DNA from 4 places in the Pantoea sp. X-Soil-TKNS-1279 genome. Region 3 is predicted to be linked to each of the others. Evidence: predicted binding sites of a transcription regulator. Region 3 holds the regulator's gene; each other region holds the start of a gene.
The links. Region 3 encodes CRP, which controls carbon source genes, mostly activating them, when cyclic AMP is high. Its sites were predicted from a motif close to ATGTGANNNNNNTCACAT; they were not measured.
Positions count from the first base shown of each region.

Region 1: ompW (outer membrane protein OmpW) is a predicted target of CRP. The motif match lies at 1,190-1,207, and genes of this name have one in related genera.
Region 2: AC6I8N_RS02050 (nucleoside-specific channel-forming protein Tsx) is a predicted target of CRP. The motif match lies at 1,035-1,052, and genes of this name have one in related genera.
Region 4: AC6I8N_RS14305 (YfcZ/YiiS family protein) is a predicted target of CRP. The motif match lies at 729-746, and genes of this name have one in related genera.

Region 1 is NZ_AP035948.1:2,375,697-2,377,900, reverse strand. Features, by position in the region: gene AC6I8N_RS11225 (YciC family protein) at 1-594, opposite strand, end outside; gene AC6I8N_RS11220 (YkgJ family cysteine cluster protein) at 622-1,038, opposite strand; gene ompW (outer membrane protein OmpW) at 1,287-1,919, shown strand; gene AC6I8N_RS11210 (hypothetical protein) at 1,974-2,204, opposite strand, start outside.
Region 2 is NZ_AP035948.1:460,315-462,518, reverse strand. Features, by position in the region: gene AC6I8N_RS02055 (sensor histidine kinase) at 1-859, shown strand, start outside; gene AC6I8N_RS02050 (nucleoside-specific channel-forming protein Tsx) at 1,250-2,116, shown strand; gene yjdN (VOC family metalloprotein YjdN) at 2,184-2,204, opposite strand, start outside.
Region 3 is NZ_AP035948.1:3,974,086-3,976,289, reverse strand. Features, by position in the region: gene AC6I8N_RS18665 (YccS/YhfK family putative transporter) at 1-832, opposite strand, end outside; gene crp (cAMP-activated global transcriptional regulator CRP) at 891-1,523, opposite strand; gene AC6I8N_RS18655 (OsmC family protein) at 1,826-2,204, shown strand, end outside.
Region 4 is NZ_AP035948.1:3,067,815-3,070,018, reverse strand. Features, by position in the region: gene fadL (long-chain fatty acid transporter FadL) at 1-482, opposite strand, end outside; gene AC6I8N_RS14305 (YfcZ/YiiS family protein) at 839-1,135, shown strand; gene fadI (acetyl-CoA C-acyltransferase FadI) at 1,305-2,204, shown strand, end outside.

The DNA.
Region 1 (2,204 bases), 1.6 Mb from region 3:
CGCCAACAGCCAGACAATAATGGCCGGCGCGATCAGTTTCATATTTTTCCACGCCATGCGCATACTGGCGCGCATCGCACTCATCACACCCATCTTCTCATTGACCAGCATCACCGGTGCCAGCGATAGCAGGATCGCCAGCATTACCCCTGGCACCATCAGCACCATAAAGCCGAGTTGCACCAGCAGGGTGATTAAAAAGGTTTGCAGCAGCAATTTGGGCAGCGTTGGTGCTGAAGCACCGATGGCACGCAGCGCGCTCACACGCTGACCGCTTGATACCATCGGGATCAGGCACAGCATACCGCCTAATAACAAGGTATTTCCCACCAGCGCCGCGAAGGTGCCTGCCGCCGAGGCGCGCAGCAAAATACGCTGCTGTTCCGGCGACATATTCTGTACCAGTTCAAACAGCGAAGAAGCGCTGTCATCGCTCTGACTCAACAGCGACAACTGGTCAGCACCAGGCGTCAGGGCGTGGCCGATAATCACGGTTATAAATGAGGTAAGCAACGCCATCAGCACAATGGTAATCAGCTGATGGCGCAGAAAATTTCCTGTGTCACGGTATAACGAGCTTGCCGTGATAGACATGTACACTCCTTGGAGAAACCGGGTTAATTAACCCGGCGATTGTACATGTTCTGCGGGCAGGCTGGCACCCGGATTAGGACATCTTTCTGTCATCTCAGGTAAAGAAGGGTGAAAAAGAGCAGGTAAACCATAGCGCGCTCTGGCCCGATCGCAGGCTTCGTTCAGCACGTCGTGTTCACCCGACATCTCAAATTCACGGCAAGGGGAAGGACGGTGTTGATAAATGCCGCAGGAGACGCAGCCGCCGATCTCGCCCTGCAATGCCACACAACGCGGTTCGCGTACGTTAGTGCCGCGCATATTCCGCATCAACAGGCTGAGGGGTTCGGTTAGTTCAACGGGAACGAGGCCACCCGCATCGTCAGCTTCGGCCCAATAGAAAGAAACACGGAAATGGGCGCAGCAGGCGCCACAGGTCATGCAAGGGTTAAGTGAATCGCTCATTTGATCGCCCGCTTCTCCTAAGCATCGAACCAAAATCAACGGAAGAGAAATAGCAAAGTAGTCACGCTGTGAAATTTTCGCAAGGGGATTTTTATTACGCCGTGTAAGGCCAAAATTGATCTGAATCAATTCATTGTTTTATAAGTGATTTATTTGAATTGATTCACATGCATTTTGCCTGAAAAAGCGTTAGATCTTTGCCACCAACGCTGATCAATAACATCAACAATTCTGGCAAAGGAGTGAATATGAAACTGGCAAAATGCGCGCTGCTGGTGGCACTGGCGATCCCACAATTGGCACTGGCCCATGAGGCGGGTGACTTCTTTATGCGTGCGGGTAGCGCGACAGTACGTCCGACCGAAGGCTCTGACAATGTGCTGGGTATGGGCGGTTTTAACGTTAGTAATGATACCCAACTGGGTCTGACTTTTACCTATATGGCCACCGATAACATCGGTGTCGAGTTGTTGGCTGCGACGCCATTCCGTCACAAGGTTGGTCTGGGACCAACGGGTAATCTGGCAACAGTACGCCAGCTGCCACCCACCTTGATGGCGCAATATTATTTCTTCGACAGTAAAAGCCAATTCCGTCCCTATGTAGGTGTGGGTATAAACTACACCACATTTTATGATGCCAAATTCAACCAGACTGGTCGTGATGCGGGTCTGACCGACCTTAGCGTGAAAGATTCCTGGGGAGCGGCGGGTCAGGTGGGCGTAGATTATCAAATCAACCGCGACTGGATGCTGAATGCTTCATTGTGGTACATGGATATCGATACCACCGTAAAATTTAAAGCGAATGGACAACAACAGAATATTGATACCCGTATCGATCCCTGGGTGTTCTTCTTTGGTGTCGGTTATCGTTTCTGATTGGCGATGGGATGACAGTTCCAGGTCGCCATATATGGCGACCTGATCTGAATATCAGTGGGTAAGCGGCAACGTTTGCGATGCTTCCTGCTGTCCATCGGCTGTCATTGGCGTAAACATCACCTCTTTTTGCAGCGGCAGATGGTGTGGACAGGCACCGTAGACGATGACGGTTTGTCCCGGAAGTACTGTGGTTTCATTCAACGCCACAAGCGCATCATCCGGCAGCAGTTTGATATCTTTGTCGAGTTGGATCGGCACTTTACCGTTATTCGTCACCGTCAG
Region 2 (2,204 bases), 800 kb from region 3:
GCTCTCGCTGCTGGTGATCTGGCTGGTGGTGCGCGCCATCACGCGCGACTTACGCGTGGCCTCGCGCCAGATTGCCGCCCAGGAGATGTTGCATCCCGACAGCGTCCCCCCGGATGGCTTACCGGACGAGATCCTGCCGCTGGTTGCCGCCTATAACTCGCTGCTGGATAAACTGCGTGCTGCCTGGTCGTCACAGCGCCAGTTCCTCGAAGATGCCGCCCACGAACTGCGTACGCCGGTAACCGCCGTGACGTTGCAGCTGGAGAACCTACGCCAGCATATTCAACCGGGCGAGGCCAGCCGTCAGTTTGATCAACTGGAAGCGGGCGTGACCCGTACCCGCCATCTGGTGACACAGCTGCTGAACATCTCGCGCCAGGAAGATCAGTCGGTGGTCGCCACGGTAGAAAATATTGAGCTGGAAGACCTGCTGAAGGAGAGTATCGAGCAGCTGATGGTGGTGGCCGATAAGCGTGGAATTGATATCGGTTTTAACGGCACTGCCCACTACCGCATCCAGGCCAGTCGTTCCGATTTACGCAGCCTGTTTGACAACCTGATCGGTAATGCCATGCTGCACACCCCCGAAGGCAGCCTGGTGGATGTGCTGCTGCATCGCGTCGGCAATCACACCGTGGTGGATATTGTTGATAACGGGCCGGGTATGCCGGAAGGCTTTATCGAACGCGCGTTTGACCGCTTCACTCGCTCGCCTGATGTGCAGGCCCAGGGTAGCGGCCTTGGGCTGTCGATTGTTCGCAGCGTGGCGCAAAAACACCGTATGCAGGTGGCACTGTCGAACTGCCTCAATCCGCAGGGTCAGATTTGCGGTTTGCAGGTGCGAGTTACCCTCCCTTAATAGCTGTCCCTCATCCGTAACGGCGCGATTTATCGCGCTGTTTTTTTGTGCTGTGCCCCTCCACGCAAAACATGCGCGATAAATCGCGCCGCTACATCCGATTCCCCCATAAGCATTTTGCAACGCGTCGCGACAACGTAAACGGTTGCGGGGTTCCGTTCGGCCCATGACACTTATGTGACATAACTCACATTTTTGGTGAATGGAATTGCAACACTTTTTGACAAACGTGATCAAAATCTATTTTCTATCGGACTGATACAGGCACCCTACGCGAGCTTTAAAAACCGGCAGCTCAGACCGGCTTAAAACAATTCACCGCCCACCCCTGGGATCGACTGACACCGATCGCGCATTTTTGCGACGATCACGAGCATGTGGTTAACGATAATGAAATATAAAGCATTGATAGCAGGGGCCTTACTGGCCAGCAGCTGGACCGGCGCGACCCAAGCAGCAGACAGCAACCCGCAATACCTTTCCGACTGGTGGCATCAGAGCGTCAACGTGGTGGGCAGTTATCACACCCGTTTCGGACCACAGTTTAACAACGACGTGTATCTGGAATACGAAGCCTTTGCCAAAAAGGACTGGTTTGATTTCTACGGCTACGCCGACCTGACCAACTTCTTCGGTCTGGGCAACAGCAACGCTAACGGTATTTTCGACCACGGTTCGCCGCTGTTCATGGAAATTGAGCCGCGTTTCTCCATCGATAAGCTGACCGGCACCAGCCTGGCGTTTGGTCCGTTTAAAGAGTGGTACTTCGCCAACAACTACATCTACGACATGGGCCGCAACGCGTCGCAGCGCCAGAACACCTGGTATATGGGTCTGGGCACCGATATCGACACCCATTCCGATGTGGGCCTGTCGCTGAACGTGTACGCGAAATACCAGTGGCAGAACTACGGTGCCGCCAACGAAAACAGCTGGGATGGCTATCGCTTCAAGGTGAAATACTTTGTTCCGATTACCGACCTGTGGGGCGGTAAGCTGAGCTATATCGGCTTCACCAACTTCGACTGGGGTTCCGATCTGCGTGACGAAACCGGTCCATCACGTACCAGCAACTCGATTGCATCCAGCCACATTCTGTCGCTGAACTACGACCACTGGCATGTTTCTACCGTGGCGCGTTATTTCCACAACGGTGGACAGTGGGCTGATGGCCAGGAGCTGAACTTCGGCAATGGTCCGTTTGAAGTGAAATCAACCGGCTGGGGTTACTACCTGGTTGTGGGTTATAACTTCTAACTTAGCTAACGCCACCTTCATCCGTAGCGGCGCGATTAATCGCGCCGCTACGGGGTAAAATCGGTGACTAAATTCTTGGTTTATAAGC
Region 3 (2,204 bases):
AGCGCAGACGGGCGGAGATGGTCTTGGCATTCCAGCGAATCACCGCTTCAGCATGGCTCTGCTCCACCAACTTTTGCACTTCTTCCGGCTGATGCAGGCTGACGGAGATATGTTCCTGCAAATCGAGCGCCACCTGAAAGGCACGCGTCAGGCGTTTATGGCTGTTATCGCGGCTGGCAGACAGCATATGCATTTGCTGGTAGCAGGTGGTGATCAGATCTACCGCTTTTTGCTGGCGTGCCAGCAACGGCGGCAGCGCTTTCTCCGGGTCGGTCAGCTGCGTCAACAGGGTATATTTGGCATCGCAATAATCCGCCAGCTCACGGTACAGCAGGCTCAGCGACTCGCGCATCGGCTGCTCTTTCCACAGCCAAAACCAGAACCAGTTGAACAACCCATACCACAAGGTCCCGCCGATATAGAGCAGCGGAGGCACCCAGATCGGCATACGTCCCACCAGGCTCAGGGTAAAGATGGAGGCAATCAGCGTGGCAGGCAACAAGCGGCCATGCAACGGGCTGATTTCACCCGTCACGCCTACTAATAACGGCAGCACCAGCAGAATCAGCGGCAGGGGGACGTGATAATCCGTCAGCCACTGGATCAGAAAGCTGCCGGTCGCAAACAGGGAACCGCCAATAATCAGGCGTTTAAAAAAGCGTTTATGCGGCGTATCAAGACCGGCGATGTTGCAACAGGCGGGCACTAAGGAGAACAGCAAACCTTTTTGCAGGTCGCCAAACAGCCAGCCGAGGGCCACGGGCAGGCACAGCACCAGCGTTTGCCGCAGGGCATAGTTCACTTCGGGATGATAGATGATTCGACGCCACATCAGCTCATCGCAGACAAAAACGGCGTGATGCTGCCATCACGCCGTGGGTGAGAAGAAATTAGCGGGTGCCGTAAACGACGATGGTTTTACCATGTGCGGAGATCAGGTTTTGATCTTCCAGCATTTTCAGAATACGGCCAACTGTCTCGCGTGAGCATCCGACGATCTGACCAATTTCCTGACGGGTGATTTTGATCTGCATCCCGTCCGGGTGGGTCATGGCATCGGGCTGTTTGGCCAGATTGAGCAGCGTCTGCGCAATGCGACCGGTCACATCAAGGAAGGCAAGGTTGCCCACTTTTTCTGATGTCACCTGTAGGCGACGCGCCATCTGCGCCGAAAGACGCATTAAAATATCCGGGTTTACCTGAATCAGCTGACGGAATTTTTTGTAGGAAATTTCAGCCACTTCGCAGGCAGTTTTGGCTCGTACCCAGGCACTACGTTCCTGACCTTCTTCAAACAGGCCAAGCTCGCCGATGAAATCCCCCTGATTGAGGTAGGAGAGAATCATCTCTTTGCCTTCTTCATCCTTGATCAGCACCGCAACGGCACCTTTCACGATGTAGTAGAGCGTTTCCGCTTTCTCACCCTGATGAATCAGGGTGCTTTTGGATGGATATTTGTGAATATGGCAATGGGACAGGAACCATTCGAGTGTAGGGTCTGTTTGCGGTTTGCCGAGAACCATTCGCTATTATCCTCTGTTGTAATCGTGCCCAAAACACAGGGGGCAGTTTTCCCTGTCAGGCGGTGAAATCGTAGAGCGCTTCCTGTTAAGGAAAATTATTCGGGTGGACTCTTAAGCCAGGCTTCTGATTCTTCCCGCCTTCGTCTATTGCGACGAAAATATTTTCAGCTCTGTTTGTAGCACAGCTTTTGCTAGCTGTCTTCTGTTGTCTCGCTTCAGCAAAAGGGCGATTAGTCTGGATTGCTGTTTCTCAGGTGAAAGCGTACTCTGGCGGCAAATCAGCCTATTCAGGAGAAAGAATAATGCAGGCACGGGTTAAATGGGTGGAAGGGCTTACCTTTCTCGGAGAATCCTCATCAGGTCACCAGATATTAATGGATGGCAATTCGGGCGACAAAGCACCGAGCCCGATGGAGATGGTGCTGATGGCGGCAGGCGGTTGCAGCGCGATTGACGTCGTGTCGATCCTGCAAAAAGGGCGTAATGATGTGAAGGATTGTGAGGTCAAACTGACCTCGGAACGTCGTGAAGAAGCGCCACGCATTTTCACACATATCAACCTGCATTTTATTGTTACCGGCAAAGCGCTGGGCGATAAAGCGGTGGCGCGAGCGGTTGATCTGTCGGCTGAGAAATATTGCTCGGTGGCGATTATGCTGGGCAAAGGGGTAGAAATCACCC
Region 4 (2,204 bases), 910 kb from region 3:
AGACGATAAGCGGTGCTGATATTAAAATTACCGGTGGTTAAATCGGTAGTACCGCCGTAAGCGCCTGCGGTGTAACCGTTATTAAATTCTGTCGCCAGGCCATAGTTAGAGGTGACCGAAGCCCCCACCCACCACTGATCGTTAATCGGGTGCACATAGTGGATATTGGGAATCCACTGGTTCGGGGCGATGTTTTTGGCGTCGAGGCTACGGCCCGTTGGGCTGGTGCCGCTAATATTCACATCCGGGTCGATATACACCGCACCAATTGAAAACTCGGGGCGGTCCATCAACGCCATGGTTGCAGGGTTGCGGCTGGCGGAGGCGGCGGTATCACCCATTGCGCCTTCACCTGAATAGGCACGGCCTAATCCGATTGCTGAAAATTCATTAAGTTGAAAGCCAGCAGCGTAAACATGAGAAGAGACGAGCGCGACTGCAGCTGCCACAGCTGACTTTGCAAACAGGTTCTTATGGTTCATGACCACAACCTCATCAATTATTATTAAACGTTGTTACATCGCGTAACAAGGGACGGCGGATTGTAGGGACTGACGACAGAGACACATATCAGACCAGTGCGACGAGTATAGGTCGGACCTGTGTATTTGTTGCAATAATGTTTTTAAAATATTTCCAATTTGATCGATAAAATCAGATCTGCTTAACAAAATCCTTGCCGTTACGTTCCAGCATAGCGAGTCAAATTTGTTTTGGATCAATTTTTAGTGTGATATTCGTCACTTAGCAGGTTGAGCGTGGCGACGGTAAGGCTTCAGGCGTAAACTTTGTGGCAGAAAAAATTCCTTTTTGTCTGTTTTATCGTCAGGAGAAAGCCATGACTGATGCCATTAATAAATGCAGCGCCAACGAAACCGCAGCCTGCTGCTGCGTTGATGTGGGGACTGTTGTCGACAACACCGATTGCACTGCCAGCTGGTCTGGATTGTTTGCCGACCGCCATGCGGCTGAAGCGATGCTGAAGCACCTGAGTGAGCGGGCGCGTCAGGTTGAATCCGAGCCGTGCGATATCCGCCCACAACTGGAGAATGAAGCCGAAGGCGTGCGCCTGAATATCGACTTCATCTTCGCCTGTCAGGCAGAATCCCTGATCTTCCAGCTCGGTCTGCGCTAATCCCCCCAACTGCCGGACTTGGTTCCGGCAGTGTTTGTTAATTTCGTGTTTCTCCTCGCACTTTTTTCCTCTGCATATTGGCGACTTACGCGCTCCTGGTTAACACTGATGATCAGGTCAGACCTCTTTGGGCAATGACGCCCCGGTCGAATAGCACAGGTGACAGGCAATGAGCAAAGCGCAGCCGCTGCTGACGCGTCAGGGCGAACGCATCGCCATAACCCACGGACTCCGTACCCCGTTTGCCCGCCAGGCGAGTGATTTTCATGGTATCCCGGCGCTGGAGTTGGGACGGATGGTGGTGAGCGAATTAATGGCCCGCAGCGAATTGCCGGTGGAGGTTATCGACCAACTGGTGTTCGGCCAGGTGGTGCAAATGCCGGAAGCACCCAATATCGCCCGTGAAATCGTGTTGAGTAGTGGATTGAGCGTGCATACCGATGCGTACAGCGTCAGCCGGGCCTGTGCCACCAGTTTTCAGGCAGTGGCAAATGTGGCGGAAAGTCTGATGGCGGGTAGCATTGATGCCGGTATCGCTGGCGGCGCGGATTCCTCTTCGGTATTGCCGATTGGCGTCAGTAAAACCCTGGCGCGCGCGCTGGTTGATCTGAACAAAGCGCGTCGCTTCAGCCAGAAACTGCAAATTTTACGTCGCCTGCGCCCGCGTGACCTGTTGCCGGTGCCACCGGCGGTGGCTGAGTATTCCACCGGACTGCGCATGGGGGACACCGCCGAGCAGATGGCGAAAACGCACGGCATCACCCGCGAGCAGCAGGATGCGTTAGCCCTGCGTTCACACCAGCGTGCGGCGCGTGCCTGGCAATCTGGTGTGCTGGCGCAGGAAGTGATGCCTGCCTTTGTGCCGCCGTGGAAAGCCCCGATCGAGCAGGATAACAACGTCCGTTTTAACGCCAGCGCTGCTGACTATGCGCGGCTGCGTCCGGCGTTTGACCGTCAGCATGGCACAGTAACCGCCGCCAACAGCACGCCGCTCACCGACGGTGCAGCCGCCGTGATTCTGATGCGTGAAGGGCGTGCGCGTGAGTTGGGGATCACTCCGCTTGGGTAT